One region of the Methylobacterium sp. Leaf85 genome, then DNA from elsewhere that is predicted to be linked to it. Evidence: predicted binding sites of a transcription regulator. Region 1 holds the regulator's gene; each other region holds the start of a gene.
What was found. Region 1 encodes LexA, which represses DNA repair genes until DNA is damaged. Its sites were predicted from a motif close to TGTTCNNNNTGTGTTCNG; they were not measured.
Positions count from the first base shown of each region.

Region 1 (10,781 bases):
ATCGGACCCGAGGCCTACACCGCGCTGAGTCGGGAGGAGTTTCACGTCGTGCACGCGAGCCGGGATGTTGAGACAATCGGCTCGCGCTTCGTTCAGGAGCGGATCATTCGGCGGCGATCCTCTGGACTGCGCCGATCGCCCCTGATTCCGAGATCTTGAGCCGATCGTTCTCGGAATAGCCGAGGACGTCGCGCAGGATCTCGTCGGTATGCTCGCCCAGCAGGGGCGAGCGCTTGACCTCGACCTGACTCGCCGAAAGTCGGATCGGGTTTCCCACGGTCAAGTATTTCCCGCGCTCCGGATGGTCGACCTCGACCACGGTGCCGGATTTTCGCAGCGACTCGTCCTCCGCGATCTCCTTCATCGAAAGGATTGGGCCGCAGGGGACGTGCAGCGCGTTGAGCGTTTCCATCGCCTCGAACTTGGTCTTCGACATCGTCCAGGCTTCGACCCGCGTGAAGATTTCGTTCAGATGCGGCAGGCGCGCTTTCGGTGTCGCGTAATCGGGATGCGTCTTCCAGGTCGGCTCGCCGATGACGTCGCAGATCGGCTCCCAGACCGCGCCTTGCGCGATGAAATAGATGTAGGCGTTGGGATCGGTCTCCCAGCCCTTGCACTTCAGGATGCGACCCGGCTGGCCGCCACCGGAATCGTTACCCGCGCGCGGCACGGAATCGCCGAAACCGATGCCCTCCCCGTACTGGCTGTATTCCTCGAGCGGCCCGCGCTCCAGCCGCTGCTGGTCGCGCAGCTTGACCCGGCAGAGGTTGAGGACGCCATCCTGCATGGCGCAATCGACCTTCTGTCCAAGGCCTGAATGGGTCCGTTGGTAGAGCGCCGTGACGATGCCGAGGGCCAGATGAAGGCCGGTGCCGGAATCTCCTATCTGAGCGCCGGACACCATCGGGATATCCGTGCGGAACCCCGTGGTGGAGGCGGCACCTCCCACGCATTGGGCGACGTTCTCGTAGACCTTGCAATTCTCGTAGGCGCCCGGTCCGAACCCCTTCACCGAGGCGAGGATCATGCGCGGGTTGGCTTCATGAATCGCCTCCCAGGTCAGGCCCATCCGGGCGAGAGCGCCCGGCGCGAAGTTCTCTACGAGAACGTCGCACTCCTTCACCAGACGCCACATCACCTCGATCCCCTTGGGGTTCTTGGTGTCGAGGGTGATCGACCGCTTGTTGTGGTTCAGCATCGTGAAATAGAGGCTGTCCACATCGGGAATGTCCTGAAGCTGCTGGCGTGTCGCGTCGCCAACGCCCGGACGCTCGACCTTGATCACGTCCGCGCCGAACCAGGCCAGGAGCTGGGTACAGGTCGGGCCGGATTGGACATGGGTGAAGTCGAGGATCTTCACGCCTTCGAGGGCATTCATAGGACTCTTCCGCGTTGAAGGGCGTTCGGCGGATATGGGCGCCGGCCGCTCCTGCATCGCTGACGCGGGAGCGGCCGGACGGACCGACGGCCTACTTCTTCTTTTTCACTGCGCTTTGCGGGTTGAGGCTGCCGATATTGCCGCTCTCGGTGCCGGCCTGGGGGTCGATCACTGCGTTGATGAGCGTCGGGCGACCCGAATCCATGGCTGCGTTGACGGCCTGGGAGAGCTCGTCCGGCGTCGTCGCGTTGGCGCCCACGCCGCCGAAGGCCTCCATCATTTTATCGTAACGGGAATCCCGGACGAAGACCGTCGTTCCCGGATCGCGGCCGGTCGGGTCCGTATCGGTGCCGCGATAGATGCCGTTGTTGTTGAACACGACGATGCAGACCGGCAGGTTGTAACGGCAGATGGTCTCCACCTCCATGCCGGAGAAGCCGAAGGCGCTGTCGCCCTCGACGGCGAGGACGGGCTTGCCCGTTTCCACGGCGGCGGCGATGGCGAAGCCCATGCCGATCCCCATGATGCCCCAGGTGCCGACATCGAGACGCTTGCGCGGCTGGTACATGTCGATGATGCCACGCGCCAGATCGAGGGTGTTGGCGCCCTCGTTGACCAGGATCGCGTCGGGCCGCTCGGCGATGATGGTCTTCAGTGCGCCGAGCGCGCCGTGGAAGTCCATCGGCGTCGAGTTCTTGCGCAGCTTCGACGCCATTTTGCCGAGGTTCTCCTCCTTCTTGGCGGAGATGGCATCGGTCCAGGATGTCGGCGGGGCCTGCCAGTCTCCCTTCATGCCGTCGAGGAGCGCTGAGACGCAGGAGCCGATATCACCGACGATGGGGGCCACGATCTCGACATTGGAGTCCATCTCTTTCGGCTCGATGTCGATCTGGATGAACTTCTTGGAGCCGGGGGCGCCCCAGGTCTTGCCCTTGCCGTGCGAGAGCAGCCAGTTGAGGCGCGCGCCCAACAGCAGGACGACGTCGGCCTCCTTGAGGACGAGCGAACGGGCGGCACCCGCCGATTGCGGATGGGTGTCGGGCAGGAGGCCCTTGGCCATGCTCATGGGCACGTAGGGGATGCCACTGGTTTCCACGAGAGCCCGGACCTCGTCATCGGCCTGCGCATAAGCCGCGCCCTTGCCGAGAACGATGAGGGGGCGTTTGGCGCTCTTCAGGACATCGAGTGCGCGCTTGATCGCGGAGGGGGCCGGCAGCTGGGCCGGGGCCGCATCGATGACCTTGACCAGGGATTTGGCGCCGGCCTCGGCCTCCATAACCTGGGAGAAGAGCTTGGCGGGCAGGTCGAGATAGACACCGCCCGGGCGGCCGGACACCGCCGCGCGGATGGCACGGGCGACGGCGATGCCGATATCGGCGGCATGAAGCACGCGGAAGGCCGCTTTGCAGAGGGGCTTGGCGATGGCGAGCTGGTCCATCTCTTCGTAATCGCCCTGCTGCAGGTCGACGATCTCGCGCTCGGACGAGCCGGAGATGAGGATCATCGGGAAGCAATTGGTGGTTGCGTTGGCGAGCGCCGTCAGACCGTTGAGGAAGCCGGGGGCCGAAACCGTGAGGCAGATGCCGGGCTTCTTCGTGAGGAAGCCCGCGATGGCGGCCGCATTGCCGGCATGCTGCTCATGGCGGAAGGAGATGACACGCATGCCCGCAGCCTGGGCGAGACGACCGAGATCGGTGATCGGAATACCGGGAACACCGTAGATCGTATGAATATCGTTGAGCTTCAACGCATCGATGACGAGATGAAAGCCATCGGTGAGCTCAGGCTCCGCCGATACGTCGACATCGATTCTCTGGGCCAAAGCGGACATCGTGTTCTCTCCCTGGTTCTTTGCTGTTTTGTTATGATTTGTGACCCGCTGGGCAGGCGAGCCGATGAGGTGACGTCCCCATCGTGGGGCGGCGGGGGCGTCCACGGCCGCACGTCTCGGCGAACCCGTATTTTTCTTAAGTCAGACCGAAAAAATTATGACCTCCTCAAGCAAACAGCTCATGCTTATCTTGAAGACCGTCCGTAAACCTCCCGACCGAAGGGCTACGGAACGTAATGCGTTATAATGCGTGTCCCTACGTCGACAGCGTGCTGTGATGCCACCGCCAATCCGCCGAAGCCTCATCACGACCGCGCTCAGGCCGCGTTACAGTCGGATAACCCTCCGCATCTCTCGACAATTGGTGGCATACCAAATACCAACTGTCAAACGGTTTTGCATGATCTTGCCGGTTTGGTCGGGCTTCAGCGAATGCGCGGCACTGAAACGAACGAGACGATGGCGAGTGCGGCATCGACGCGGCTCCAACGACCGAATGCATGTCCTCCGGATTGCTAGGACAAGAGATGCCACTATTCTTGTGTTGAAGGATTTCTTTGCCCCGAAGCGTTCCTTGTATTTTGAACGCGGGTTTGGCATGCTTCACACCAAGTGTGCTCGACCCTGTGTGCGAGTTGAAATCATTCTAGGTGTCGAAAATGGTTAAGACGGATACGTTTCAAGTAAAGCCCATCGTTGCGACTTCGAGCTTGCGTGCATTGGCCTACGACGCGCTCAAGGAAGCAATCACGAATATGAACATCTATAATCAGCGCGAGGAGGTGAGGCTCGACGAGAGGAAGCTGTCTCTCAACCTGGGAGTGAGCCGCACCCCGGTGCGCGAAGCGCTGACGGTACTCGAGCAGGAAGGTTTCGTACGGTTCGAGGCCCGGCGCGGCGTCTTCGTGATCAAGAAGTCGAAGAAGGAGATCGTCAGCATGATCCAGGCCTGGTCGGCCCTGGAGAGCATGGCCGCTCGCCTCGCCTGCGAGCGAGCCACAGACGAGCAGTTACACTGCCTGCGCGAGCATTTCCCGGAATTTTACGAGGGTCGTCCGTCGGATCATCTCGACGAGTATTCGGAAGCCAATATCCGCTTCCACCAGAAGATCATTTCGCTGGGCCAGTGCGACGTCATCAAGGATATCACCAGCAATCTGCTCATGCACGTTCGCGGCATCCGCAACACGGCCATGCGCCAGGGCGACCGTGCCGCCAACTCGATCAAGGAACACGTGGCGATCATCAAGGCGCTGGAGGCGCGCGACGCGGAACTTGCCGAACGCCTGGTGCGCGAGCACGGCCTCGGCCTGGCCAACCATGTCGAGAAGTACGGCGACTATCTCGACTGAACGGCATCGTCGCCGGTTTCCGGTCGCTGCGACCGCCAATGTCGGCGAACGAGACGAGACAGCCGGCTTCGGTCGGATCGAAGCGTCTGTATCGGCTCGCCGATCCGTCACAGTGATCGAAACGAATCCCCGATTCTGCGGCGAAGCCAGCGACCGGTAGCACCGTCGCTATTGAACGACCACGCCGAGGCGATCGGCCCTCGGGGTGGGATGTCGTCGGGATGGAGCCGACTTGCGAGGCGCGAACCGCCAGCCGGGCTCCGGCGCCGGGATGCCGGCGAATGTCCGCCCAGGAACAAACTCTACCACCGCGTTAACGGAACCCTTGCAGAACACTTCCAGAACGTCTACCGTGTTCGTGTTTTGTTTCAGCGGCGTTAGTCGCGGCCATTGGCTTCAGTGGAAGAGTGATCTGTATGTTGACGCGTAAGCAGCTGGATCTTCTCCAATTCATTCAGCAACGGATGCAGGGGAGTGGTGTCCCGCCCTCGTTCGACGAGATGAAGGACGCGCTCGATCTCAAGTCGAAATCGGGCATCCACCGGCTGATCACGGCCCTTGAAGAGCGCGGGTTCCTGCGGCGCCTGCCGAATAGGGCCAGGGCGATCGAGGTGATCCGGATGCCCGAAAGCCTGACCGGCGCCCCCGCGCCGAAGCCGGCTCCCGCCGGCGAAGTCCGCCGCTTTACGCCCAGCGTCGTCGAAGGCGGACGGTCCAAGGCGACGCCATCCATGCGCCCGCCGACGACCCAGGCTCAGGACGAGAGCGGACGGGCCATCACCATCCCGGTCATGGGTCGGATCGCGGCCGGTACGCCGATCTCGGCGATCCAGAACCAAAGTCACTCGGTCACGTTGTCTCCCGACTTCCTGTCGGGGGGCGAGCATTATGCCCTCGAGGTGCGCGGCGATTCGATGATCGAAGCGGGTATTCTCGATGGCGATCTGGTGGTGATCAAGAAGCAGGACACCGCGAATACGGGGGACATCATCGTGGCCCTCATCGACGATGAGGAAGCCACCCTGAAACGCCTGCGTCGTCGCGGTTCCTCCATCGCCCTGGAGGCCGCCAACCCCGCCTATGAGACGAGGGTGCTGGGTCCCGACCGTGTACAGATCCAGGGTCGCCTGGTCAGCCTCGTCCGCCGCTACTGAGGCCGGTCCGAGGGTGTGTCCGGCAATGGATCGCCTTCGTCGATCTCGGGATCCTGTAGTTTCGCGGTCTCGGCCGGTGTCGAGTGCACAGGCGAGGCCTCGGCCATGACCCGCCGCCACGGAGGCCGGACGTTCGGCGAGCGTGCCGATGTCGCGACAGGACCGTCCGGCCCGAAGCGAACTGCTGTCGCCCCCCGCTCCGCCAGGAACGCCCGATCGACGATGAGGCCGACGCGGCATCCTTTGGGAGCGTCGCGGCGGGCTATGATGATGCTTGCCCTCTCACAATCCTCGGTAAAGGCTCGCTTGTCCTTGACGAGCGCCACGATGCGCCGTGTCTCCGTCCCTGCGGTGCAGCCGACCGCATCGCAACGGCCTTTCGTGGAGACGGATACGGCACCGGCCTTCCGAGAATCGCCGTCCGCCTTGAGCCATTGTTCGAGGACGAAGGCGGGCGGGTTTCCGAGGATTGCGAGCCGGCCGTCTGGGTCGCGCAGGGCCGCGCCCCCACCCTCCCGGTCGATATAGAGGTCGTAGCGAGGTGGCGTGGCGGCGAGCGCGATGCCGAGGGCGGCCGGAGCGAGGCCGATCCAGCGCAGCCCCGACACGGGGAGCGTCAGCAGGAGCAGGGCGAGGGCCAGCAGGCAGAGGGCCGTGCTGCCATAGGCCGGCACGACGAGGGTGGCGTGGCCAAACCCGCTGATCCACCCGGAGATCGTGAGCATCCCCCGTACCGCGAGCCCCATCGCCCACCAGACCGGCTGATCGAGGGCAAAGGGATAGGCGAGGATTCCGAGCACCGCCGCCGGCATCACCGCCAGAGATACGAGGGGCAAGGTCAGCGCGTTGCCGACGATGCCGAACGGCTGGACGGTCTGGAAATGATAGGTCGCGAACGGCGCCGTCGCGATCTGGGCGACCATGGTCGTCGCCAAGGTGCCGAGGACCGCGACGGTGAGGAACCGCCATGCGCGGGCCAAGAGACTGGCGCCTTCGCGTGGCGGCATCCAACGATTGAGCGTGCCCGCGCAGGCGATGAGGCCGGCCACCGCGCCGAAGGACATTTGGAAGCTCGGGCCGAGTAGCCCGTCGGGCTCGCGCGCGAGGGCGATCAGCGCGGCCAGGGCGAGGTTGCGCATGCTGAGCGCGGGACGATCTACGAGGATCGCGCCCAGCATCACGAGGGTCATGATGAGCGATCGCTCGGCGGCGATGTCCCAGCCCGAGAAGACGCAATAGGCGGTGACGCCGACCATGGCGAAACCGGCGGCGATCTTCTTGATCGGCCAGATGAGGGCGAGGCCCGGGACGAGGGCGAGGAGCGCGCGAACGAGCCAGAACACCACTCCGGCGGCGAGTACCATGTGGAGCCCGGAAATCGAGACCACGTGGTAGATCCCCGCCGCGCGCAGGACATCGTTGGTCTCGGCATTGATGAGGCCGCGCTTGCCCGTCACCAGGGCCGCGGCCACCGCGCCGGCCTGCCCGCCATTGGCATCGGTGATCCGCCGGGTCAGCGCGTTGCGCGCATCGTCCACGGCAGCGGCGAGCGAGACCTGCCAGGGCAAGGGTCTCGGCGGAGGCTTCACCTCGATCTTGCCCACGAGAGAGCCGACGGCGCCGATCCCGCGAAAGTAGGCATCGCGCGCGAAATCGTATCCGCCGGGCCGGGCCGCCTCGGGCGGGGGCAGGAGCCGCGCCGTCGCCGAGATGTAATCGCCGGGCTTCAGGGTGAGCGCCTTTTTGTAGGACACGCGAACCCGCGTCGGCCGGCGATCCGGCGTCAGGGTGCCGAAACTCTCCACGAGGACGATGAGCCGCGCACCGACCTCCCGCTCGTCGAGGGCTTCCACAAGGCCTGTGAGCGGCGCGATGGTCGTCCGGGCCAGGACGGGCGCCGCCACGATCCGCAGGCGCAACACAGCGGCCGAGAAGCCGAGGAAGGACGCGGCGAGTCCGAGAACCAGAGCGAGGGCGACGGGCCTTGAACCGAGGAACGGTACGGCGGCCGAGAGGGCGAGCGCCACGAGGAGCGGTGCCGCCAGCGATGGCTCGCCGTTGGTGGCGGTGAAACAGACGAGAATGCCGAGGCCGAATGCGACGGCGAGCCACGGAAACAGGCGGCGCTGTTCGGATTCCTCCGCGAGCCCGCCGGCGAACCAGCGTTTTGCCGCCTCTACCATAGCCGACGGGGATCGCGGACGGGCCAGGCCCGAAAACGTCGCGCCCTTTGCTCGCGCGCTGGCCTGGGCCATCTGCCGCTGCGTCTCCCTCAGGGCTCACCCTTTTGGAGAGAGCCCGCACGAGCGGCACCGCCTCCGCCTCGCGACTCGGCGCCACGTTTTCTTAACGTCACCGCAAACGCATGCTACATGCGCCGATCCGGGCCGGTCGATCCGCCCTCCCACCTTCACGCACAAGTTTAGCCGCCCGATGTCGTCACCCGTCGTTACGCGTTTTGCCCCCTCCCCCACGGGGTACCTGCATATCGGGGGAGCGCGCACGGCGCTCTTCAACTGGCTCTATGCCCGCCATTTCGGCGGTCGCATGCTGCTGAGGATCGAGGATACCGACCGGGAGCGCTCCACCCAGGGCGCCATCGACGCGATCCTCGAAGGGTTGCGCTGGCTCGGCCTGGATTGGAACGGAGACGTCGTATACCAGTTCGCCCGCGCGGATCGGCACCGCCAGGTCGCGGAAAGCCTGCTCGCCTCGGGCAACGCCTATCACTGCTATGCGACGCCGGACGAGCTCACCGCCATGCGCGAGGCCGCGCGCGCCGAAGGCCGCCCGATGCGTTACGATGGCCGCTGGCGCGACCGCGATCCGGCCGAGGCACCGGCCGGTGTTAAGCCGGTGATCCGCCTGCGCGCTCCGTCCGACGGCGAAACGGTGGTGGAAGATCAGGTCCAGGGCCGCGTGACCTGGGCCAACAAGGATCTCGACGATCTCGTCCTGCTGCGCTCCGACGGTAACCCCACCTACATGCTCGCCGTCGTCGTCGACGATCACGACATGGGCGTGACCCACGTGATTCGCGGTGACGACCACCTCACCAACGCCGCCCGGCAGGGACAGATCTACGACGCGCTCGGCTGGTCCGCGCCGATCATGGCGCATATCCCGCTGATCCACGGGGCTGACGGCGCCAAACTGTCGAAGCGTCACGGAGCACTCGGTGTCGACGCCTATCGCGACCTTGGCTACCTGCCTTCGGCCTTACGCAACTACCTCGTCCGCCTGGGCTGGAGCCATGGCGATCAGGAGGTGTTCTCGACCGAGGAGATGATCGCCGCCTTCGACCTGAAGTCGATCGGCCGCTCGGCTGCCCGATTCGATTTCGCGAAGCTCGAGAATCTCAACGGGCTCTACATTCGCGGGGCGGACGATGCCGTGCTGATCGATGCGATCGAGACGATCCTTCCGGTGCTCGCTCCCGATCGCGGATTGCCCACCGCTTTGTCGCCCGAGCTTCGTGCCAAGCTCGGCGCGGCGATGCCCGGTCTCAAGGAGCGCGCCAAGACCCTCGTGGACCTCCTCGACAGCGCCTATTACCTCACCGCGTCGCGTCCCCTCGGCCTCGACGACAAGGCGAAGGCCCTCCTGAGCGAGGAAGCTCGCCAGCGTCTCGCGGCGATCCTGCCGGCCCTCGCCGACCTGCCGGAATGGAACGCGGCCAGCACGGAGGGCGCGGTGCGCCGCTTTGCCGAGGAAAACGCGCTAAAGCTCGGCCTGATCGCCCAGCCATTGCGGGCCGCGCTCACGGGGCGCGCGACCTCTCCGCCGGTCTTCGACGTCATGGCCGTGCTCGGACGCGAGGAGTGTCTGGGGCGCCTCGGAGATCAGGCATCCTCGACCTGATCACAGACGCTCGACGGGTGACAGATCGGCCCGGTTTTCGCTTGCGCGGCCGAGTGGCGAGGGGGATCGGTTGTAGGCGGTGTGCCGATCCGCTAACCCGATAGGTGTGTGAGCACCTGCAGCAAAAGCCTGTTCGTGCGCGCCGGTCCGAAGTGGCGGATGTCGCCATTCGGGCCGGCGCTACCCTCTGCCAAGGTCTGCCTTCTGCCAAGAAAGGGTCCACGTCTCCATGAGCGCCACCAGCACGATCTCCGTGGGCGACAACCAAGTCGATCTTCCGATCAAGACCGGTACGATCGGACCCGACGTCATCGACATCGGCAAGCTCCACGCCAAGACCGGCATGTTCACCTTCGATCCCGGGTTCACCTCCACCGCGTCCTGCGAATCGAAGATCACCTATATCGACGGCGACGCCGGCGTCCTCCTGTATCGCGGCTATCCCATCGAGCAGATCGCCGAGCAGGGCGACTTCCTCGAGACGTGCTACCTGATGCTGTTCGGTGAATTGCCGACGCCCGCCCAGAAGGCGGATTTCGACTACCGGGTCACGCGCCACACCATGGTGCACGACCAGATGAACCGCTTCTTCCAGGGATTCCGCCGCGACGCCCACCCGATGGCGATCATGGTCGCCTGCGTCGGCGCGCTGTCGGCGTTTTACCACGACTCGACCGACATCTCGGACGACAAGCAGCGCATGATCGCCAGCTTGCGCATGATCGCCAAGATGCCGACGCTCGCGGCGATGGCTTACAAGTATTCAATCGGTCAGCCCTTCGTCTACCCGAAGAACGACCTCGATTACACCTCGAACTTTCTGCGGATGTGCTTCGCGGTTCCGTGCGAGGAGTTCGTCGTCAACCCGATCTACGCACGCGCGCTGGACCGGATCTTCATCCTCCACGCCGATCACGAGCAGAACGCCTCGACCTCCACCGTACGTCTGGCCGGCTCGTCGGGCGCCAACCCCTTCGCCTGTATCGCCGCCGGCATCGCCTGCCTGTGGGGGCCTGCGCATGGCGGCGCCAACGAGGCGGCGCTCAAGATGCTGGAAGAGATCGGCACGCCCGACAACGTGGCGAAATACGTTGCCAAGGCCAAGGACAAGAACGATCCGTTCCGTCTGATGGGCTTCGGTCACCGGGTCTACAAGAACTACGATCCGCGCGCCCGCATCATGCAGAAGACGACGCATGAGGTTC
Region 1 covers NZ_LMME01000032.1:223,417-234,197, reverse strand. The annotation lists gene frc (formyl-CoA transferase) at 104-1,378, opposite strand; gene oxc (oxalyl-CoA decarboxylase) at 1,470-3,209, opposite strand; gene ASF08_RS18940 (GntR family transcriptional regulator) at 3,869-4,561, shown strand; gene lexA (transcriptional repressor LexA) at 4,978-5,715, shown strand; gene ASF08_RS18930 (ComEC/Rec2 family competence protein) at 5,709-7,970, opposite strand; gene gltX (glutamate--tRNA ligase) at 8,149-9,576, shown strand; gene gltA (citrate synthase) at 9,806-10,781, shown strand, end outside.

Region 2 (10,781 bases), on a different contig from region 1:
CGGCAAGGCCAACGTCGTCGACGTGGTGACCGCCGTCGCCGAGAGCGAGACCGCCCTGCAGACCCTGGTCGCCGTCCGCGACCGCGTGATCTCCGCCTATGAGGAAATCATGCGGATGCAGATCTAGCGCGAGAATCCCCTCAGCTCACCGGGCGACTGGATCCACCCGTTTTTCCTTTCAGGTAAATCGCGTCCCTCTCCCCCTTGTGGGGAGAGGTCAGGAGTGGGGGTGGCTCCGCCAGCCTCCGCAGCATCAAGGTCACCCGACCACCCCCACCTCCAACTCCTCCCCACAAGGGGGAGGAGGGCCGCGCAACCCGCGAAATGTGCGAATCCAGTAGCCTCAGTGGGGAGGGGGATGCGCACCAGACGCTGCCATTCCACCCACAACGAGACATCAGTCCATGACCGGCCTTGCCATCCTCGACGTCTCCCGGGACGGAATCTTCGTCTTCCTCAAGGTCGCGGGGCCGCTGATGATCGTCGCCCTCGTGGTCGGCCTCATCGTGTCGCTGCTCCAGGCGCTGACGCAGATCCAGGAACAGACGCTCATCTACGTGCCCAAGATCGTCGCCGTCTTCGCGGCGCTCCTGTTCATGCTGCCCTTCATGGGCGACGCGCTCGCCGGCTACATGACCCGCATCGCCGCCCGCATCGTATCGGGCGGATGACGCGCCGGGCCGGGCGCTGCTATGCAGGATCATGAACCTGCTCCTGCCCGGCATCGCGGCGGCCTACCTGCTCACCTTCGCGCGCATCGGCACGCTGATGATGCTGCTGCCGGGGCTCGGCGAACAATCCGTCTCGCCGCGCATCCGTCTCGCCTTCGCGCTCCTCGTCTCGCTGATCCTGTTCCCGATGGTGCGCCCGCTGCTGCCGATGCAGGGCGCGGCCCTAGCGGCCCCCGGATTGATATCGCTCCTCATCGGCGAATTGCTGATCGGGCTCGTCCTGGGCCTCACCGTCCGCATGGTGCTGGCCGCCTTGCAGACCACGGGCGTCATCGTCTCGCAGCAGCTCGGCCTGTCCTACGCGATGACCGTGGACCCGACGCAGGGCGGCCAGCAGGCGGCGCTCGGCAACTTCCTGATGATGCTGGGCATCACCCTCATCCTGGCCACCGACCTGCACCATGTGGCGCTCGACGCCATCGGCCGGAGCTACGTGATGCTGCCGCCCGACGGCGTTCTGGCCATGGGCGAGGCGGCCCAGCTGGCGCTCCGGGCCATGGCGCGCGGCTTCCTCCTGGCGGTCCAGATCTCGGCGCCGTTCATCGCCTTCGGTATCCTGTTCAATGTCGGCCTCGGCGTGCTCTCGCGCCTAATGCCGCAGATGCAGGTGTTCTTCATCGCGGTGCCGGCCTCCGTGCTCATCGGCATGCTGATCCTGTTCGGCAGCCTCGGCATCATGATGAGCGTCTTCCTCGACGATATCGGCCGCTACCTCGGCGAGTTGACCGGGCGATGAAGGCGGTGTCGAACGGTCCGACGATGCGCCGGACAGGGGAGCGCTGAGCCGTGTCCGACGACAGCGACCAGGAAGACAAGACAGAAGAGCCGACTCAACGGCGCATCGAAAAGGCGATCGAGCAGGGCAACGTCGCCAACAGCATCGAGGTCAACACCTTCTTCATCCTGGCAGCCTTCACGATGGCGCTGCTGCTGGCATCGGGAACGATCGCCAAGGATCTCGTGGTGAGCCTGCGCGCCTTCCTGATGAACGCGCATCAGGTCCCCTCCGACCCCACCGCCTATACCGAGATGGGGATGCGGATGCTGCTCATCTGCGCCCAGGCGCTCGTGATTCCGGTCAGCCTCGTGGTCATCGCAGGCCTCGCCGGCGGTCTCGTCCAGCACCCGCTTGTCTTCTCCACCGATGCCCTGATGCCGAAATTCGATCGGATCTCGCCGATGGCGGGCATCAAGCGCATCTTCGGCGTCGAGGCACTGGTCCAGTTCCTCAAGGGGCTCGCCAAGCTGATGCTGGTGGGGGTCGTCGCGAGCACCATCCTGTGGAACGAGCGCGACCGGCTCGAAGTCTTCGCCCGGCTCGATCCGGCGGCGATGCTGCCCGCGATCCTCGGCATCGCCCTCAAGCTTCTCGGCGGCATGCTCGCCATCTTCGTGGTCATCGCCATGGGCGACGCCCTGTACCAGCGCTTCCGCTGGCGCTCGAAGCTGCGCATGACCAAGGAGGAGATGAAGCAGGAGCACAAGGAGAGCGAGGGCAATCCGGAGGTGAAGGGCCGGATGAGGCAGATCCGCGCCTCGCGGGGCAACAAGCGCATGATGGCCGACGTCCCCACCGCCACGGTCATCGTCACCAACCCCACCCACTACGCCGTCGCCCTGCGCTACGAGGCGGGCATGGCGGCGCCGATCTGCGTCGCCAAGGGCGTCGATTCCCTGGCATTGCGCATCCGCGCCGTCGCCAAGGAGCACGATGTGCCGATCATGGAGAACCCGCCGCTGGCGCGGGCGCTCCATGCGACGGTGGAGATCGATTCCGAGATTCCCGCCGAGCATTATCGCGCCGTGGCCGAGGTGATCGGCTTCGTCATGCGGCTGAAGCGCAGGGCGGCGTGAAAGCGCCACGCTTTATGCACCTTTTTTGACGAGACTTGTCCCTAACGTCCGGCGGACACCCTTGCTGCCGACGCGGCCTGGGCGCTAACCGGGATCGCTCGAGGGTGGAATGGCGCCGAGATGGCTGAGGTGAGCGGACCAACGAAACCGGTGTCGAGCGCCATCGACCGGTCGGAAAGGCCTGGGCGGGTCGGGCTGCTCCTCGTCCTGGCCGGACTTCTCGTCGGCGCGGCGGTGGGCCTCTCCTTCGTCGCCAACGAGCAGGCGCAGCCGCTCATCCTGGGGCTTCTCGCCCTGCTCGCCATGGCGGGCGTGTTCTGCCTGTTCGCCCTGGCGATCGGCGCGCTCCAACTCGCGGGCCAGACCGGCCGCGACGACATCACCAAGGCCATCGTCGACGCCTCGCCCGAAGGCGCCATCGTCGTCGAGGATGGCGGCCGCCTGATCTACGCCAACGAGGCCTATCTGCGTATTTCCGGTGGGGAGACCTTTTCCAACCTGCGGCCGGTGGAGCGCGTCTTCGTCGGCTCGCCGGACGTGTCGGAGGCGGTCTACCGCCTCGCCCAGGCGGCCCATGACGGGCGCGGCCATGTGGAGGAGATCCGCATGGCGCCCCCGCCCCAGGGCGAGACCGAGCGCGCCTTCGCCTGGTTCCGCATCGCCGTGCGGGCGGTGGAGCGGCCGAGGCTCCCGGCGACCCTGTGGACGGTCACCGACATCACCCACGAGCGCGAGCGCCAGGAGAACGTCTTCCAGGAGCTCCAGCACGCGATCGATTACCTCGATCATGCGCCGGCCGGCTTCCTCTCCATCGATCCGTCGGGCTCCATCGTCTACATGAACGCGACGCTGGCCTTCTGGCTCGGCTACGACCTCGCCACGGTCGGCTCGGGCGGCCTGCGCCTGCCCGATATCGCGCCCAGCGCCGATGTGCTCACCGCCACCGAGGGACTACCCGGCGAGGTCCGCACGGACCGTTTCGACCTCGACCTGCGGCGCCGCAACGGCCAGCCCCTGCCGACCCGACTCTATCACCGCGTGGCCTTCGGCCAGGACGGCAAGCCCGGGCCGTCGCGCACCTTCGTACTCAACCGCTCGGCCGGGGCCGAGAGCGACGAGCCGCAGCGCGCCGCCGAGGTGCGCCTCGCCCGCTTCCTCAACAACAGCCCCATCGCCATCGCGACCCTCGACCCCACCGGGCGCATCGCGCGCGCCAACGCGTCCTTCGCCAGGCTCTTCGGCGGGACGCCGCGCCAGGCCGTGCCGGACGGGCGCGGCGAACTCGGCACAGAGCCGACCATGTGGGAGGCCCTGGTCGACCGCGACCGGGCCGCCCTCGAGAGCGCCCTGGTGAAGGCCGCCGACGGGACCATCGAGGTGCAACCCATCGAGGTCGCACTGGCGGGGCCGGGGAACCGCTCGGCGCGGGTCTGGCTCAGCCCGGCCGGCGGCGACACCGCGGCTGCGGAGGACGGGTCCTCCCAGCCCGACCGCGAGCGCGTGATCCTCTACGCCCTCGACACCACGGCACAGCGCCAGCTCGAACAGCAGATCGCCCAGACCCAGAAGATGGACACGGTGGGCCAGCTCGCCGGCGGCATCGCGCACGACTTCAACAACGTCCTCCAGGCCATCATCGGCTATTCCGACCTGCTGCTGGCGAGCCACAGGCCCACCGATCCGGCCTTCCAGGACATCATGCAGATCAAGCAGAACGCAAACCGGGCAGCCAGCCTGGTGCGGCAGCTGCTGGCCTTCTCGCGGCGCCAGACCCTGCGCCCGGAGGTGATGAATGTCGGCGAGGCGCTGTCCGACCTGACGCTGCTGCTCAAGCGTCTGCTCGGCGAGCGGGTCGACCTCGACCTCAAGCACGGGCGCGACATCTGGCCGATCAAGGCCGACGTCAACCAGTTCGAGCAGGTGATCGTCAATCTCGCGGTCAATGCCCGCGATGCGATGCCCAATGGCGGGCGCCTGCTCATCCGCACCGCCAACATCCTCGAAGGTCTGGAGAACACCGAGCGCCGGCCAGGCGCACCGGCGGGCGACCACGTCCTGATCGAGGTGCTGGATACCGGCGAGGGCATCCCGCCCGACGTGATGGAGAAGATCTTCGAGCCGTTCTTCACCACGAAGGACATCGGCAAGGGGACGGGCCTCGGCCTCTCCACCGTGTTCGGCATCGTCAAGCAGAGCGGCGGCACCATCGACGTGCAATCGACCGTGGGCAGCGGCACGGCCTTCCGAATCTACCTGCCGCGTCACGAACCGGCCGCCGAGCCCGCCCCCGAGCCCGCCCTCGCATCCGCCGCCCCGCAGAGCAACGCGGAGATCGCCGCCAGCCGGCTCCGGGGAGCACGCGACGTCGAAAAGCCCGGCAGCGGGCAATCCGCCCCGCGCAAACCCTCGCCGGATCATACGGGGCAGGGCGTGATCCTGCTGGTCGAGGACGAGGATCCGGTGCGCGCGGTCAACAGCCGAGCCCTGTCGGCACGGGGCTACACGGTTCTGGAAGCCGCCTCCGGCCTCGACGCCCTGGCCCTCATCAGCGATGTCGACCAGACCATCGACCTCGTCGTCTCCGACGTGGTGATGCCGGAGATGGACGGTCCGACGCTGCTGCGCGAATTGCGCAAGCACCGCCCGGACCTGAAGGTGATCTTCGTCTCCGGCTATGCCGAGGACGCGTTCCGCAAGAACCTCCCCGAGGGCGAGGATTTCAACTTCCTGCCCAAGCCCTTCAGCCTCAAGCAGCTCGTGGAAACGGTGAAGGAGACGATCGCCCGTTAGGGCGACGTTCTCCCACCGAATGATGCGAAATTGGCGCCCGGCACCTTGCGAAAAGAGAACAAACCAAGTACATCATTCGCATCCGAGGCACATTGAGCCTTGAGCTCTCCCCATGCATAAGGATGCCGACGAATGGCCCAGCCCGCGCTGAAAGTTGTGGATTCCCCGATGGTGGACAAGGACAAGGCGAAGGCGATCGATGCCGCGCTGTCCCAGATCGAGCGTGCTTTCGGCAAGGGCTCGATCATGCGGCTCGGCAAGAACGATAAGGTGGCGGAGGTCGAGACCATCTCCACCGGATCGCTCGGCCTCGACATCGCGCTCGGCGTCGGCGGCCTGCCGCGTGGCCGGGTAATCGAGATCTACGGCCCCGAATCCTCGGGCAAGACCACCCTTGCCCTTCACACCATCGCCGAAGCCCAGAAGAAGGGCGGCGTCTGCGCCTTCGTGGACGCGGAGCACGCCCTCGATCCGGTCTATGCGCGCAAGCTCGGCGTCCAGCTCGACGATCTCCTGATCTCGCAGCCCGATACCGGCGAACAGGCCCTGGAAATCACCGACACCCTGGTGCGCTCGGGTGCCATCGACGTGCTCGTTGTCGATTCGGTGGCGGCGCTGACGCCCCGCGCCGAGATCGAGGGCGAGATGGGCGACAGCCAGCCCGGTCTTCAGGCGCGCCTGATGAGCCAGGCCCTGCGCAAGCTCACGGGCTCGATTTCGCGCTCCAAGTGCATGGTCATCTTCATCAACCAGATCCGGATGAAGATCGGCGTCATGTACGGCAGCCCGGAGACGACCACGGGCGGCAACGCGCTCAAGTTCTATGCGTCGGTGCGCCTCGACATCCGCCGCATCTCGACCCTGAAGGACCGTGACGAGGCCATCGGCAACCAAGTCCGCGTCAAGGTGGTCAAGAACAAGGTCGCGCCGCCCTTCAAGCAGGTGGAATTCGACATCATGTTCGGTGAGGGCGTCTCGAAGGTCGGTGAGTTGATCGACCTCGGGGTGAAGGCCGGGATCGTGGAGAAGTCCGGCGCCTGGTTCTCCTATGCGAGCCAGCGCCTCGGCCAGGGCCGCGAGAACTCGAAGGGCTTCCTGCGCGACAACCCGGACATCGCCAACAAGATCGAAGCGGCGATCCGGCAGAATTCCGGCCTGCTCGCAGACAAGATCCTCGAGACGGCCAAGCCCACCGAGGACGATCTGGACGAAGGCGAGGCCTGATCGCCTCGCAGGTCATCGAAGAGGCCGTCGCAGCTCCCTGCGGCGGCCTTTTTTGATGATCGGATCGGTGCAGTATCGATCCGCCCTCCGGCTTGACCTCGACGAGAGCCCGAACGGCTCGCACGCACTACCTTCGCGTGGCCCGCGACGGACTTACGAAGCCACCCTCGAACCGCCATTCCGAGGGGACGCAACGGGCGCCGCGGCCGTTTTGCAGCCCACGTCGTGAAAAAGCGGAACCCACCGCAATCGACCGGGCGTGACTCGACGGTCCGGCCTCCTTATGAGGGCGCAAGCCACGAAGAAGCCTCGGGTCGTCGTCTCGACGGCCCAAAGCGCACGACAGAGTCATTTCACGATGAGCGGCGTCAACGAGATCCGGTCGGCCTTCCTCGACTATTTCGCCAAGGCGGACCACGCCGTGGTGCCGTCGTCGTCCCTCGTCCCCCGCAACGACCCGACCCTGATGTTCACCAATGCGGGGATGGTGCAGTTCAAGAACGTCTTCACCGGCGTCGAGAAGCGGCCCTACAACCGTGCCACCACGGCGCAGAAATGCGTCCGCGCCGGCGGTAAGCACAACGACCTCGACAATGTCGGCTACACGGCCCGCCACCACACCTTCTTCGAGATGCTCGGCAACTTCTCCTTCGGCGATTATTTCAAGCCGCAGGCGATCGAACTGGCCTGGAGCCTGATCACGAAGGAATTCGGCCTGTCGAAGGACCGGCTGCTCGTCACCGTCTATGCGGATGACGACGATGCGGCCGATCTCTGGAAGAAGATCGCGGGTTTTGGCGACGACCGGATCATCCGCATCGGCACCTCCGACAATTTCTGGCAGATGGGCGATACAGGCCCCTGCGGTCCCTGTTCGGAGATCTTCATCGATCAGGGTCCCGGCCTCCAGGGCGGTCCTCCCGGTTCGCCGGACGAGGACGGCGACCGGTTCCTGGAATTCTGGAACCTCGTCTTCATGCAGTACGAGCAGATCGAGCCGGGCAACCGCCTCGCCCTGCCGCGCCCCTCCATAGATACCGGCATGGGGCTGGAGCGCATGGCGGCGATCCTCCAGGGCGTCACCAGCAATTACGACACCGACCTGTTCAAGGCCCTCATCGATGCGGTGAGCCACGCGGTTGGCCGGCCGCCGGAGCCCGGCACCGTCGCTTCCTACCGCGTCATCGCCGATCACCTGCGTTCCGTCTCGTTCCTCATCGCCGACGGCGTGCTGCCGTCGAACGAGGGCCGCGGCTACGTCCTGCGCCGCATCATGCGCCGGGCCATGCGCCACCTCGAACTCCTCGGCTCCCGCGAGCCCGTGATGTTCCGCCTGGTTCCCACCCTGGTCCGCGAGATGGGGCAGGCCTATCCCGAACTGACCCGCGCCGAGAGCCTGATCTCGGAGACCCTGCGCCTGGAGGAGACCCGCTTCCGTCGCACCCTCGAGCGGGGCCTCGCCATCCTCGATTCCGAGAGCCGCACCCTGGTCTCCGGCCAGAACCTGTCCGGCGAGACCGCCTTCACCCTCTACGACACCTACGGCTTCCCCCTCGACCTGACCCAGGACGCCCTGAAGGCCCGCGGCATCGGCGTCGACACCGACGCGTTCGGCCAGGCGATGGAGCGCCAGCGCAAAGCCGCCCGCGCCGCCTGGACCGGCTCGGGCGAGGCCGCCACCGAGACGGTCTGGTACGGCATCAAGGAGCGCGTCGGCGCCACCGAGTTCCTCGGATACGAGACCGAGGGCGCGGAAGGCATCGTCACCGCGCTCCTGCGCGACGGGGCCGAGGTGGAAAGCCTGTCGGCCGGCGAGACCGGCCTCGTATTGCTCAACCAGACCCCGTTCTATGCCGAATCCGGCGGTCAGGTGGGCGATACCGGCCGCCTGTCCGCGTCGGGCTTGACCGCGCGGGTCACCGCCACGGAGAAGAAGCTCGGCGATCTCTTCGTGCATCACGTCACCGTCGACGAGGGGCGGCTGACCCTGGGGCAGGCAGCGGAGCTCACCGTCGATCACGCCCGCAGGTCGGCGATCCGCGCCAACCATTCGGCCACCCATCTTCTGCACGAGGCCCTGCGCCAGGTGCTCGGCGACCATGTGGCCCAGAAGGGCTCGCTGGTCTCGGCCGAGCGCCTGCGCTTCGATTTCAGCCATCCCAAACCCATGGACGAGGCCGAGCTCCGCGCCGTGGAGGACATCGCCAATGCGGTGCTCCTGCAGAACACGCCCGTGGTGACGAAGCTGATGGCCCAGGACGAGGCCGTCGCCTCAGGCGCCCGCGCCCTGTTCGGCGAGAAATACGGCGACGAGGTGCGCGTCGTCTCCATGGGACGCCCGGTCGACGATCGGGGCGAGCTCGCGGAGGAGGGCCGGCTTCCGGCCTTCTCCATCGAACTCTGCGGCGGCACCCATGCGGGCCGCACGGGCGAGATCGGGCAGATCTCGGTGCTCGGCGAGAGTGCGGTCGGCGCCGGCGTGCGCCGCATCGAGGCCCTCACCGCCGGGGCGGCCCGTCGTCACCGCTCCGAGGAGAGCCGCACCCTCGGCCAGATCGCCGGGCTCCTCAAGGTCCAGAGCGCCGATGTCCCCGAGCGGCTGAGTGCGCTCATCGAGGAGCGCCGCCGCCTGGAGCGCGAATTGTCGGACGCCAAGAAGAAGCTCGCCATGGGCGGCTCGTCGGGGAACGACGACGGCATCGTCGAGGTCGGCGGCGTCAAGCTGATGGCCAAGGTCGTCGAGGGCGTCGAGATGCGCGACCTGAAGAGTCTCGCCGATGCCGGCAAGAGCCGCATCGGCTCCGGCATCGTCGCCCTGGTGGGCGTGTCGCCGGACGGCAAGGCCGGCCTCGTCGTCGGCGTCACCGAGGATCTGACCGACCGGTTCGACGCGGTCTCCCTCGTCCGCGCCGGGGCCGGGCATCTCGGCGGCAAGGGCGGCGGCGGACGCCGCGACATGGCCCAGGCCGGTGGCCCGGAGGGAACCGGCGCCCAGGCGGCGATCGACGCCATCGCCCAGGCGCTCTCCGTCAGTTGACGCGCTTCCAAGTCTGGCGCTTGCAGAACACGCTCATCACGCAACCGGCGACCTCGACCACGTTCGGCCCCTTCACCGTGAGACTGCCGGAATAGGTTTTGCCGTCGTTGGGGTTGTAGAGCGAGCCCTCGTAGCCGTCCCCGGACGGGGTCGCCGCGTTCATGATCTGGACGCCGATCAGGCTGCGGGATTGCAGCGAGGCATCCGGGTTCTTGGAATCGAGGCCCTTGCCCGGCACGCTCACCAGGGTGCCGCAATAGCCACCGCCGCAGCGCGCGATCCGAACCTTCGAATCCCCGTTCTCGGTGAGCCAGACCCCGCTCGGGTCGGCCCCCTTCTGGGCGAAGCCCCCTCCCGTCATCGCGATCAGGGCCATGACGGCCACGGCGGATCGCGTTGGCATCGCTGTGAACTTCATCGTCATCCTTCGTCCTCTCGAACGGTTCCGGCGACCGCCGGGGCGGCCCCGCCTCGCGGGAAGCGGGAGTTAGCCCTCCGGCATGGGAGGGGCAAGCGCAGGGTCGAGACCGGCCCGATACGCCACCGCATGCCTTGACAGGGCGCCCCGGCACGCGCCTAGAGACCGCCGAAGTTGAATGGAGAATCGCGATGCGTGTGGTCGAGACACGGATTCCCGCGGTGAAGCGGGTCGTGCCCAATCGCTTCGGCGATGACAGGGGCTGGTTCTCGGAGACCTTCCGGGCCGATGTCCTGGCCGGGGCCGGGATCGCCGACGCCTTCGTGCAGGACAACCAATCCTTCTCCGCCCAGAGCGGGACCGTTCGCGGCCTGCATTTCCAGCTCGCACCGGCGGGCCAGGCCAAGCTCGTGCGCGTCCTGTCGGGCTCCATCCTCGATGTCGCCGTCGACCTGCGGCGCGGATCCGAGACCTATGGACAGCATGTCGCCGTCCGGCTCGACGCCGCCGAGGGCGAACAACTCTACGTCCCGGTGGGCTTCGGCCATGGGTTCTGCACCCTGGAACCCGACACCATGGTCGCCTACAAAGTGTCGGCCTATTACAGCCGCGAGCACGACCGCAATCTGGCATGGAACGATCCGGACTTGGCTATCGACTGGCCGGTCGGCGAGGACGAGGCGGTCTTGTCCGACAAGGACCGCGTGGCACCGTCCTTCGCCGATCT
Region 2 covers NZ_LMME01000012.1:245,372-256,152, forward strand. The annotation lists gene fliE (flagellar hook-basal body complex protein FliE) at 1-127, shown strand, start outside; gene fliQ (flagellar biosynthesis protein FliQ) at 405-671, shown strand; gene fliR (flagellar biosynthetic protein FliR) at 703-1,467, shown strand; gene flhB (flagellar biosynthesis protein FlhB) at 1,518-2,585, shown strand; gene cckA (cell cycle histidine kinase CckA) at 2,706-5,375, shown strand; gene recA (recombinase RecA) at 5,508-6,599, shown strand; gene alaS (alanine--tRNA ligase) at 6,958-9,636, shown strand; gene ASF08_RS09920 (DUF2147 domain-containing protein) at 9,629-10,060, opposite strand; gene rfbC (dTDP-4-dehydrorhamnose 3,5-epimerase) at 10,246-10,781, shown strand, end outside.
Region 2: a site for LexA is predicted at 5,430-5,447, ahead of recA (recombinase RecA). Genes of this name have one in related genera too.

Region 3 (10,781 bases), on a different contig from region 1:
CCGAGTTCCGCCTGAGTGCGCGCCGGCATGGATCGCCGACCCATGCCATGGATCGCCGCATTCGGGGTCTTGTTCATGATATGTTCCCTGGCGTATCGATGCGGCAATCGCCGCGGCACCAGGGATATTATAAGAAATTAGTCCTAACGCAAGTCTCAATCACGAGGTCGACGACGACGGGGGGGCCGGGCGGCGAGAGTTCGCCAGCGCCCGGCCCCGCTTCGCTTACGCGGCTTCGTCGTAGGTCCCGTTGCGGGTCTGGCCGAGGCCGATGGCCTTGGCGAGGTCCGAACGCGCCTTGGCGTAGTTCGGAGCGACCATCGGATAATCCGAAGGGAGGCCCCACTTCGCGCGATATTGTTCCGGGCTCATGTCGTACTTCGCGCGCAGGTGGCGCTTGAGCGATTTGAATACGCGCCCGTCTTCGAGACAAATGATGTGATCGGCTGTCACCGACTTCTTCACGGGGACGGCGGGCTGCTGCGGCGCGGAAGCGACCTTGGCCTCGGCCTCACCGCTCGCGACCTGGGTCAGCGAGGTATGGACGCGGGTAATGAGCTGCGCGAGCTCGCCGACCGGCACCGGGTTGTTGCTCACATAGGCCGAGACGATATCGACCGTCAGTTCCACGAAGTCGGCCGAATTCTCAATGTCGCTCATTGTTTAAACAGTTCCTTTTAGCACGATGCCGGACGGGGTCTTTTGAGTATGCAGGCGATGGGCCAAGGGACAGTTTGGCAATCCATAGCTGGACTCTCGGCATCGTGGCTTCATCCAGTGGCGCTCTACGATGGTGGGCGACGATAATCGCCATTTCGCCCATTTAATATATTCACATTGATCTCGCAAGACGGGAGTCAGTCATGACGGGCCGCCGAATCAACGGTTCTGAACGATATTTCAATTTAATGTGAGTTCGCACCGACGCAGGCTAAGTCGACGCGCTGTCAACGAGGCCTCTCAAGGATAGAGAACCAGTTGCATCCATGATGCCAAAGCCTGTCGTCGGTCGAGCCGTCCGGCACCGCGCCGAAAAGACTTCCCTCTCGACCTTGCCCATGGCCTCCGGCTGGGACACATGCAGGCATCGAAGGCGACCGGTGAACGGATCGGTCGCCGCTACGCTATTCAGCCGACGGTGGTTGGCAACCTTATAGGTCTATCCATGGACGATCTTTTCCACTTGGAAAGCAAGCCACCCGTCGCCGAGGTGCGCCCGCACACATTCACCGTGCATGGCCGAGCAATTTCCGACAATTATTCTTGGCTGAAGGCCGAGAACTGGCGCGACGTGCTCAAGGATCCCGCTGCCCTCCCGGCCGATATCCGGGCATATCTCGATGCCGAGAACGCCTATACCGAAGCGGCGCTCGGCGATCTGGTTTCTTTACGCAAGACCCTGGTCGCGGAGATGCGCGGGCGCATTCGCGAAGACGATAGCGGTGTGCCCGAGCCGGACGGCGCTTTCGCCTATTATACCCGCCATCGCGAGGGCGGGCAGCATCCCCTCGTCTGCCGCCGTCCGCGCACGGTGGTGGTGATCCCCGGACAGGGTGCCGAGACGGCCGGGACGGGCGGTCCGGAAGAGGGCGAGGAGATCCTTCTCGACGGTGACGAGGAGGGCAAGGGATTGCCATTCTTCGAGCTCGCCGCGGCGGTTCACGCGGACGATCACACCCGCCTCGCCTGGAGCGCCGATTCCAAGGGGTCCGAGCTCCACACCATCCGTGTCCGCGACCTCGGCACCGGGCAGGATCTCCCGGATAGTATAGAGGCGACCACCGGCGAGGTGGTCTGGTCCGCCGACGGGCTGTCGTTCCACTATGTGGCCGTGGACGAGAACCATCGTCCCGCCCGCGTCATGCATCACGTGTTGGGCACGGAGCAGGCCGCCGATACGTTGCTCTACGAAGAGCGAGATTCCGGATTCTTCGTCCATATCGAGACGACGCAATCGCGCGATTACCTCACCATCACGGCGAGCGACCATGAAACCTCCGAAGTGCATCTCCTCGACCGCAAGTCGCCGGACGCAACCCTGCTATGCGTTCAGCCGCGGGAGCCGCTGCTGATCTACTCCGTGGAGAATTGGGGGAACCACCTTTTCATCCTGACCAATGCGGCCGGGGCGGAAGACTTCAAGATCGTCACCACCCGCATCGGCGCGTCGGGCCGCGCCCATTGGAACGACCTCATCCCGCACCGGCGCGGCGTGATGATCCGCCACCAGCACGTCATCGCCCAGCACCTCGTGCGCCTCGAGATCGAGAATGCGCGGCCCCGCATCGTCGTCCGCGACACGCAGGGCAACGAGCACGTGGTGGCCTTCGCCGAGGAGGCTTATTCCCTCGGCCTCCAGCCGGGGCACGAGTTCGAGACGGCGGTGATCCGGTTCACCTACTCGTCGATGACGACGCCGGCCGAGACCTACGATTACGATTGCACCACCCGCGCTCGGCAGTTGCGCAAGCGCCAGACGATCCCGAGCGGGCACGATGCCGCCGCCTATGTGACGCGCCGGATCTTCGCCACGGCCCCGGATGGGGAGAGCGTGCCGATCTCGCTCCTCCACCGCCGCGACCTCGTCCTCGACGGCTCGGCTCCGCTGCTGCTCTATGGCTACGGGTCCTACGGCACGATGATGCCGGCCGCGTTCCGCACCAACCAGCTGTCGCTGGTGGATCGCGGCTTCGTCTACGCCATCGCCCATGTCCGCGGCGGCACCGAGAAGGGCTGGCACTGGTACATGGACGGCAAGCGGGGCAAGAAGCCCAACACCTTCACCGATTTCGTCGCCTGCGGCCGTGCCCTGGCGGAGGCCGGATACACCACGCCCGGCCGCATCGTCGCCCATGGCGGGTCGGCCGGCGGGATGCTCATGGGGGCGGTGGCCAACCTCGCGCCGGAGCTCTTCGCGGGGATCGTCGCCGACGTGCCCTTCGTCGACGTGCTTAACACCATGCTCGACGGCGACCTGCCCCTGACCCCGCCGGAATGGCCGGAATGGGGAAATCCGGGCGCGAGTGAAGAGGATTTCGAGACCATTCTGTCCTACTCGCCCTACGACAACGTCTCGGCCCAGAACTATCCGGCGATCCTCGCGCTCGGCGGCCTCACCGACCCGCGCGTGACCTATTGGGAGCCGGCGAAATGGGTGGCGCGTCTGCGCGCCACGATGACCGGCGGCGGTCCCGTCCTGATGCGGATCAACATGGAAGCCGGCCATGGCGGGGCGGCGGGACGATTCGACCGGCTGGAGGAGGTGGCCTTGATCTATGCCTTCGCCCTGCGGGCGGTGGGCCGGGCCGGAGCCGGCGAGGGGCCGCACTCGTGACGGCCTTCGCCCGCACCGCAACCGCCGCCGCGTGCCTGCTGGCGACCTTAAGCCCCGGCGCGGCGGCGGACAGGGCGGTGTCCCTCCAGGTCCCCCCCGATCTCGCCAAGGATCTGCCGGCGATGCCGCGGATCGCCAACCCCGTCGACGACGCGGAACGGCGGATCAACGCCGCCGTGCAGCGCCTCGACGGAGCGGTGCGGAAAGCCGCCGCCGAGTGTCTGGCGGAGGGAGGCAAACATGCCGATTACGGCCGGCACATCGAGGTGACCATGCGGGGTCCCCGCTTCCTCAGCTACACGATGACGGACAGCGCCTTCTGCGGCGGCGCACATCCCAATACCGGCACCTCGGCGATCGTCTACGACCTCGTCTCCGGTGCTCCCGTCGATTGGACCGCGCTGCTTCCGCCCGCCCTCACCGGCAAGGTGGCGCTCCAGACCGAGATGGATGGAAGCAGGATGGTGTCCCTGTCCTCCAAGCGGCTCTTCGACCTCTACCTCAAGGCTTATCGCCCCAGGACCGGCCAGGCGAAGGCGAAGGCGGATGCCGATGACGACGAGTGCCGCGAGGCGGTCGCCATGCCGAATGGCGACGGGCCTCCGGCCATGACCGTCTGGCCCGATGCGAAGGCGGGCGGCCTCGCGGTGCAGTTCGACCTCGCCCACGTGGTCCAGGCCTGCGCCGACGTGGTGGTCGTTCCGGTGGCGACCCTGACGGCCGAGGGCGCCAATCCGGTGCTCACCGATGCGATCACCGCCGCCCGGTCAGCGCGGCCGGCTCACTGATCGTCTTAACGCATCGAAGCCGGTCGTCATCAGGGCTGCGGCGCGGTCGGATCGACGGCCCGGCCTGGAACCTCCAGCACCGGCAGCCCGTCGGCGGCACGGCGCGCGGCATCCTCCAGGCTCGGTGCCAGGGCGCGGATGCGCGCCTGACGAGCGGCTTCCTCGGCGGCCGCCTTCTCCGCTGCCGCTTTCTCGGCCGCGGCTTTCTCCGCCGCGGCCTTTTCGGCCGCCGCTTTGATGGCGGCGGCGCGGGCCTTGTCCATCTCGATCCGTGCGCGACGCCGCTGGCGCTCGATCTGATCCGCCTCGAACAGCTCGATCTTGTCGAGCTCGCGCTGGAGGACCACGGCGGCGAGGCCGTTGGTCAGCGGGCCGGCATCGACGCTGCGCTCGGGTTTGCTGAGCGGGCCGGAATAGGCGAGCTGCACCGCCGGAACCCCGCCCGTCCAGCCCTTCGGCGATCCGCCTCCCGTCAATGTCCCGCGCGCATCGAACCGCCCGGTATTCAGGTCGATGGCGAGGGTGCCGGCCCAGCGCGGTCCACCGAGATCGAAGGCGAGGGGGGCCGCGCGGAGCGACCCGCCGGAGAGGGTCGCGGGCGCCTTCACGGTCCCCTTCACCGGCATCGGCGCGGCGGCGAGTTCCTCTGTAACGAGGGCCTGGAGCCGTCCGTCCCGCAGCGGATCGTCCTCCGCGAGGGCTTTCACCAGGGCGCGCTCGATCCCGCCCGGATCGCCGCCGGGCAGCACGAGATCGGTCAGGGCGATATCGCCGCTGCCGCCGAGATTGTTCGCCATGTTCACGACGCTCTGGCCCGAGGCACCGAACCGCAGGGTCGCGCTGGCGCGGCCGGAGATCGGCCCCGGACCGACGAGATCGGCGATGGAAGCGTCGCTCAGGCTCCCTTCCCCGGTGAGCGCCGCCGCTCCGCCCTGCCGGGACAGCGTGACGGTCCCCATGAGACGGCCCCCGGCGAGGCGGCCGCTGAGGTCGCGGATCGAGAGGACGCGGTTGTCGAGACGGGCACCGAAGGCCGCGCCCTCTGCGGTGAAGCGTCGGCCGAGTTCGAGCGCGTCCACCCGCACGTCGAGGTCGATGGGCGGCCGGTCCGCGGTCGGGGCCCCGAACCGAGCGCCGTCCCCGGCCTCTTGCTTCTTACCCTCCGGGGGAATCACCAGGGCCGCGGCGAGCCAGGGCAACGACAGCCGCCCCAGCGCCACGCTGCCGAAGATGTCGCCCGCCGGCGACCGGTTGACGTTGGCGAGGATCGTGGCCCCGGCGATCCGCCCGGCCACATCCGCATGGGCATCCCGCCCCGCCCGCGACAACCCCACCAGCAAGTCCGCCGGTAGCGGCGAGGGCAGGGCGGAGGTGCTGCCGGCGAGGAGGAGGAAGGGCGCGATGTCGGGTGTCTTGACCTGGATCTCGCCGGCCTCCGGCGGGGCCTGCCCCGGACCGGGCACGACCGGCTTCACCGTCGAGAGGGTGAGGTCGGCGATGGTGCCGGAGATGTCGAGGCCGAGGGGCGGGACCGCGCCATCCGCTCCGGCCTGTCCGCGTGTCCCGGTGATGCGCAGGGCGGCGGGCTTGCGCAGGGCCGCCATGTCCTCGCGTTCGAACCAGCGCCCGGCGAGCGGGGTCGTCAATCCAAGGGAGAGGCTGTCGATGCGGCCGCTTCGCGACAGCAGGTCGAGGTCGAGGCTGCCGCCCGCCGCGGTCCCGTCGGCGCTGGTGCGCAGGGTGTCGGCGTCCCCGGCCTCGCGCTCCAGGGTCACGGCGAGATCGAGGGCACCGGCCCGGAGGAAGCCGGGGATCATCCGGGCCTCGGCGATCCAGGTCCTGTCGAGGAGGGCGATGAGGGGGGCGGCCACCGGCGCCCACATCCGGCCTGCGATGCGGCCGGACCCGTCAGGGGCGATGCGGCCGGAGAGCTTGGCGTTGGCGCCGGCCACATCCGTGACGTCGAGGCTGCCGACATTGAGGCTCGCTCCGTCCGATTGGATGCTCGCGGCGATGGTCCCATTGCCCGAACGCGCTCCGGCCGGCCCGTAGCGCACGTCCCTCGCCTGGATCGTCAGGCCGATATCGTGGTCGTGGAGGCCGGACAGGGCACTGCCGAAGGAGGGCAGGGCCGCGATGTCGACGCCCTGCGCCGAGAGCTGCGCGTCGAAGCGGCCGCGCCCGCCCGCCTCCGCCTGGGTATAGCGGGCGTTGCCGGTGATCCGCGCCTCGCCGAGGGAGAGCCGCAGGTTGCGCAGCGACAGCGACGGGCTCGCCGTCGAGAGGTCCGCGGATGCCTGGATCGGGCGCCCGTCCATCACCGCGACGGCCGGGCCGCCGAGGCCGAACTTGCGCAGGTACCGTCCGAACCCGTCCGATGCGGTGGCGTCGAGGGAAACGTTGCCCGTGAACCGGAGGGCAGGCTGCGTATCGAGCTCACCGGAGGCGGTGAGGCCGGCCTCGCCCGGTGCCGTCACCGAGAAGCGCCGGAGGGCGAGCCCCCCCGTCCGGTCGAACGTGCCGGAGAGTTGAAGCTTCGTCCAATCGTCGAGACCGAGGGCGACGCTCTCGATGCCGAGATCGAGATCGACCATCATCGGCAACTCGGAATTCGCGCGCGGCATCCCGCGCGCCACAAGGGCCTGTCCTCCCGTGGAGATCAGGAAGGCGTCGAGGTCCAGGCGGCGCGTCTCCAGGGTCAGTGCCGCCCTCCAGGCCCGCAGGTCGATCCGCCCGGTGCCGGCAAGGCGCATGGGCTGACCGCCGGGGTCGATCTCGGCCTTCACGTCGGAGAAGCGCACGATGGGGCCGCGGGCCTTGAACGTCCCGCCCAGCGAGAACGGCAGGTAGGCGCCCGCCACCTGGACCGGCGGCCCGACCACGACCCGTGCTGTGCCTTCCGCCTTCGGGATCATCGCCCGCGGGGCGTCCCCGGTCGCCTCCGGCTCGCCCGCCATCGGGTCGAGGCGGATGCGGGCATCGGCCTCGAAACGCGGATGGGTGTCGCCGCCGCCCGAGATCTTCACCGCGACGCTGCCGTCCTCCGCGGGCTCGCCGGTGGCGACCCGGAAGGCGACCGCGCCGCTCATCCCCTCGATCCGCCAGGGTCCGAGCAGCCGGGGCGCGGAGAGATGCACCGCCTCGGCGCGGACCTGATCGGTGCGGCCGCTCTGCGGCACGAGGGTCGTCAGCACGACCTGCCCGATCGTCAGGTCCTCGATGGCCAAGTCTTGGTCGGCGAGGGTCCGGTAGAGGTCGGCGGGCAGGCGGATCGCGTCGTCGTCGCTGATCGGAAGCTTGATCTCGGCCCGGCCGATCCGCGTCTCGGTGAAGCGGATGTCTCCCGTCAGCAGCGGCGTGAGGCCGATCTCGGCCGCGACGGACTGGAGGTCGAGGGCCGGCTTGTCGGCCTGTCCGCCGATGCGGAGCCGATCGACGCTCAAGCGCGGCGAGGGAAGGAGCCTGACGCCGATCCGCCCTTCGGTCCGTGCGTCGAGGCCGAGGGATCGCCCGATCGCCCGGTCCACCAGCGTGCGGTAGCTTTCCCAGGCCACGAGGGGCGGGACCGCGAGGGCCGCGACGAGGATCAGGATGACGGCGCCCGCCAGCGCGGTCAGGATGTCTCGCACCGTCTTGGTTTCCGCCTCGCTCCGGCCCGGTCTCGGGGCCTGCCATGGGGCGGGCACGTGGTCTCAACCGGACGTCATGCCCGGTTCGTGCCCCCACCCCATGCGGCATAGCACACCGATCCCGGATGCGCGCCAGGGTCGAACCCCGCGGTCAACAGGTGCCGGGCTTCACCCTTGACCGGTCCGATCAGCGGCGCGGGGCGATGCCGGGGCCGATCGGCGCCGGACGGGTGATCTCGTTGCGCTGCATCTGCATGCGGATCTGGTTGTTCTCGAACTGCTGCTGGTGCCGGACGCCGCGAATCTCACTCTGTCTGGAAAGACGGTCGTTGGTCTCGTTCAGCGACCGCGTGCCGGGCGACTGGGCCATGGCCGGAGACAAGGCGAGGCCGCCTGCCAGGGCCGCGAGGGAGAGGACGGACAAGGAACGCGTGCGCATGGCGGAGCCTTCTATGATGACGGCCGGGATATGGTGAGACGACGCCCGACATGAAGCCGGAGTTCCGTTTGCGGGCGAGGGCGGGGCGGCCCCGTTGTCCCGACCCTCGACGCCGTTCGCGTTTTGGTCCAGGGAGGCAGCATGAAACAGCATCCCGACGCAGCGGCGGCGTCCGTGCCGGCGCCGGCCTCCGGCGTGGCGGCCGAGGCCGCGCAGAGCTCCATCGCCGCCCGCGCCATGGCCTCCCTCAGGCCGCAGGGCTCCCCCTATCTCGAAGGGCTGAACCCCGAGCAGCGCCGCGCCGTCGAGACGACCGAAGGGCCGGTCCTCGTCCTCGCGGGCGCGGGCACCGGCAAGACGCGGGTGCTCACCACGCGAATCGCCCATCTGGTCTCGACCGGTAAGGCGCGGCCTTTCGACATCCTGTCGGTGACCTTCACCAACAAGGCCGCCCGCGAGATGAAGCACCGGATCGGTTCCCTCATCGGCCCGGCCGGGGAGGGGATGCCCTGGCTCGGCACGTTCCATTCCATCGGCACCAAGATCCTGCGCCGGCACGCCGAGATGGTGGGGCTGAAATCCGACTTCACGATCCTGGGGATGGACGACCAGCTTCGCCTGATGAAGCAGGTCATCGTCGACCAGAACATCGACGAGAAGCGCTGGCCCGCCCGCGCCCTGTCCTCGGCCATCGACGGGTGGAAGAACCGCGGGCTCCTGCCCGAGCAGGTACCCCCCGGCGAAGCGAGCGCCTTTGCGTTCGGCAAGGGCGGCGCCCTCTACACCGCCTATCAGGCCCGGCTCCTGACCCTGAACGCCGCTGATTTCGGCGATCTCCTGCTGCTCTGCCTGAAGCTGTGGCGCGAGAACCCGGACGTGCTGGCCAATTACCAGCAGCGTTTCCGCTACATCCTGGTGGACGAGTACCAGGACACCAACGTCGCCCAGTATCTCTGGCTGCGCCTTCTGGCCCAGGGCCACCGCAACGTGGCCTGCGTCGGCGACGACGACCAGTCGATCTATGGCTGGCGCGGGGCGGAAGTCGACAACATCCTACGCTTCGAGCACGATTTCCCCGGCGCGATCGTGGTGAGGCTGGAGCGCAACTACCGCTCCACCGGCCACATCCTCGCCGCCGCCTCGGGGCTCATCGCCAGGAACGAGGGCCGCCTCGGCAAGACCCTTCGTACCGAGGACGTCGCCGGCGAGAAAGTGACGGTGTCCGGCGCCTGGGATTCGGAGGAAGAGGCGCGCCAGCTCGGCGAATCCATCGAGAGCCTGCAGGCCAAGCAGCATCCGCTCTCCGAGATCGCCGTGCTGGTGCGCATCTCGGCTCAGATGCGCGAGATCGAGGACCGGTTCGTCCAGCTCGGCCTGCCGTATCGCGTCATCGGCGGCCCGCGCTTCTACGAGCGCGCCGAGATCCGCGATGCCCTGGCCTATCTGCGCGTCACCATGAACCCGGCCGACGACCTCGCCTTCGAGCGAATCTTCAATACACCGAAGCGGGGCCTGGGCGACGCCACCCTGCAGATCCTGCACGGTTATTCCCGCTCGCAGCGCGTGCCGCTGCTCCAGGCGGCGCGCAGCCTGATCGAGACCGACGAGCTGAAGCCCCGCGCCCGCTCCGGCGTCCGCGCCCTGGTGGAGAGTTTTTCGCGGTGGGCGCGGATGGTCGGCACCCAGCCCCATTCCGAGGTGGCCCAGACCGTCCTGGAGGAATCCGGCTACACCGAGATGTGGCAGAAGGACAAATCCGCCGATGCCGCCGGGCGTCTCGAAAACCTCAAGGAGTTCGTGCGCTCCATGGAGGAATTCCCCGACATGGCGGCCTTCCTCGAACACGTCTCCCTGGTGATGGAGGCGAGCGAGCAGGAGGGGGCGGACCGGGTCTCGCTGATGACGCTGCATGCCGCCAAGGGGCTCGAATTCGACACGGTGTTCCTGCCCGGCTGGGAGGACGGCCTGTTCCCGAACCAGAGGGCGCTCGACGAGAGCGGCCGGGCCGGGCTGGAGGAGGAGCGCCGCCTCGCCCATGTGGGCCTGACCCGCGCGCGCAAGCGCGCCAAGCTGTCCTTTGCCGTCAACCGGCGCATCCACGGCCTGTGGTCCTCCACGGTGCCGAGCCGCTTCATCGACGAGTTGCCCGCCGACGCCGTCGACGTGGTCGACGCCCCCGCGCATTTCTCCGCCGGTGCCTCGCGCTTCGACCGGAACCCGGCGCCGTTCGGCTCGTCCTACGGGACGCCGGGCTGGCAGCGGGCGCAGGCCAACACCGCGGGAAACCAGGGGTTCGGAGGCGGGGGTGGGCAAGGTTTCGGAAGATCGTCCTCGCCCGGCCGGAGCAATGGCGGACCGCGCCAGATCGAGGGCGAGCTCGTGGCGAAGTCGACGGGCGCGCCGTCCGCGTTTTCGGATGGTATGCGAGTCTTCCACACCAAGTTCGGCCCCGGCAACGTGGCGGCCGTCGACGGCAACAAGCTGACGGTTGACTTCGATAAGGCCGGCCGCAAGATGGTTCTCGACAGCTTCATCCAGCCAGGGTGAAGCACCCCGCCGGCCGCATGCGACACGTCGTGCGGACCCGGCCG
Region 3 covers NZ_LMME01000001.1:64,880-75,660, forward strand. The annotation lists gene ASF08_RS00295 (DUF6456 domain-containing protein) at 1-77, opposite strand, end outside; gene ASF08_RS00300 (MucR family transcriptional regulator) at 226-660, opposite strand; gene ASF08_RS00305 (S9 family peptidase) at 1,166-3,334, shown strand; gene ASF08_RS00310 (hypothetical protein) at 3,331-4,122, shown strand; gene ASF08_RS00315 (AsmA family protein) at 4,152-7,751, opposite strand; gene ASF08_RS00320 (hypothetical protein) at 7,939-8,190, opposite strand; gene ASF08_RS00325 (ATP-dependent helicase) at 8,332-10,737, shown strand.
Region 3: a site for LexA is predicted at 8,304-8,321, ahead of ASF08_RS00325 (ATP-dependent helicase). Genes of this name have one in related genera too.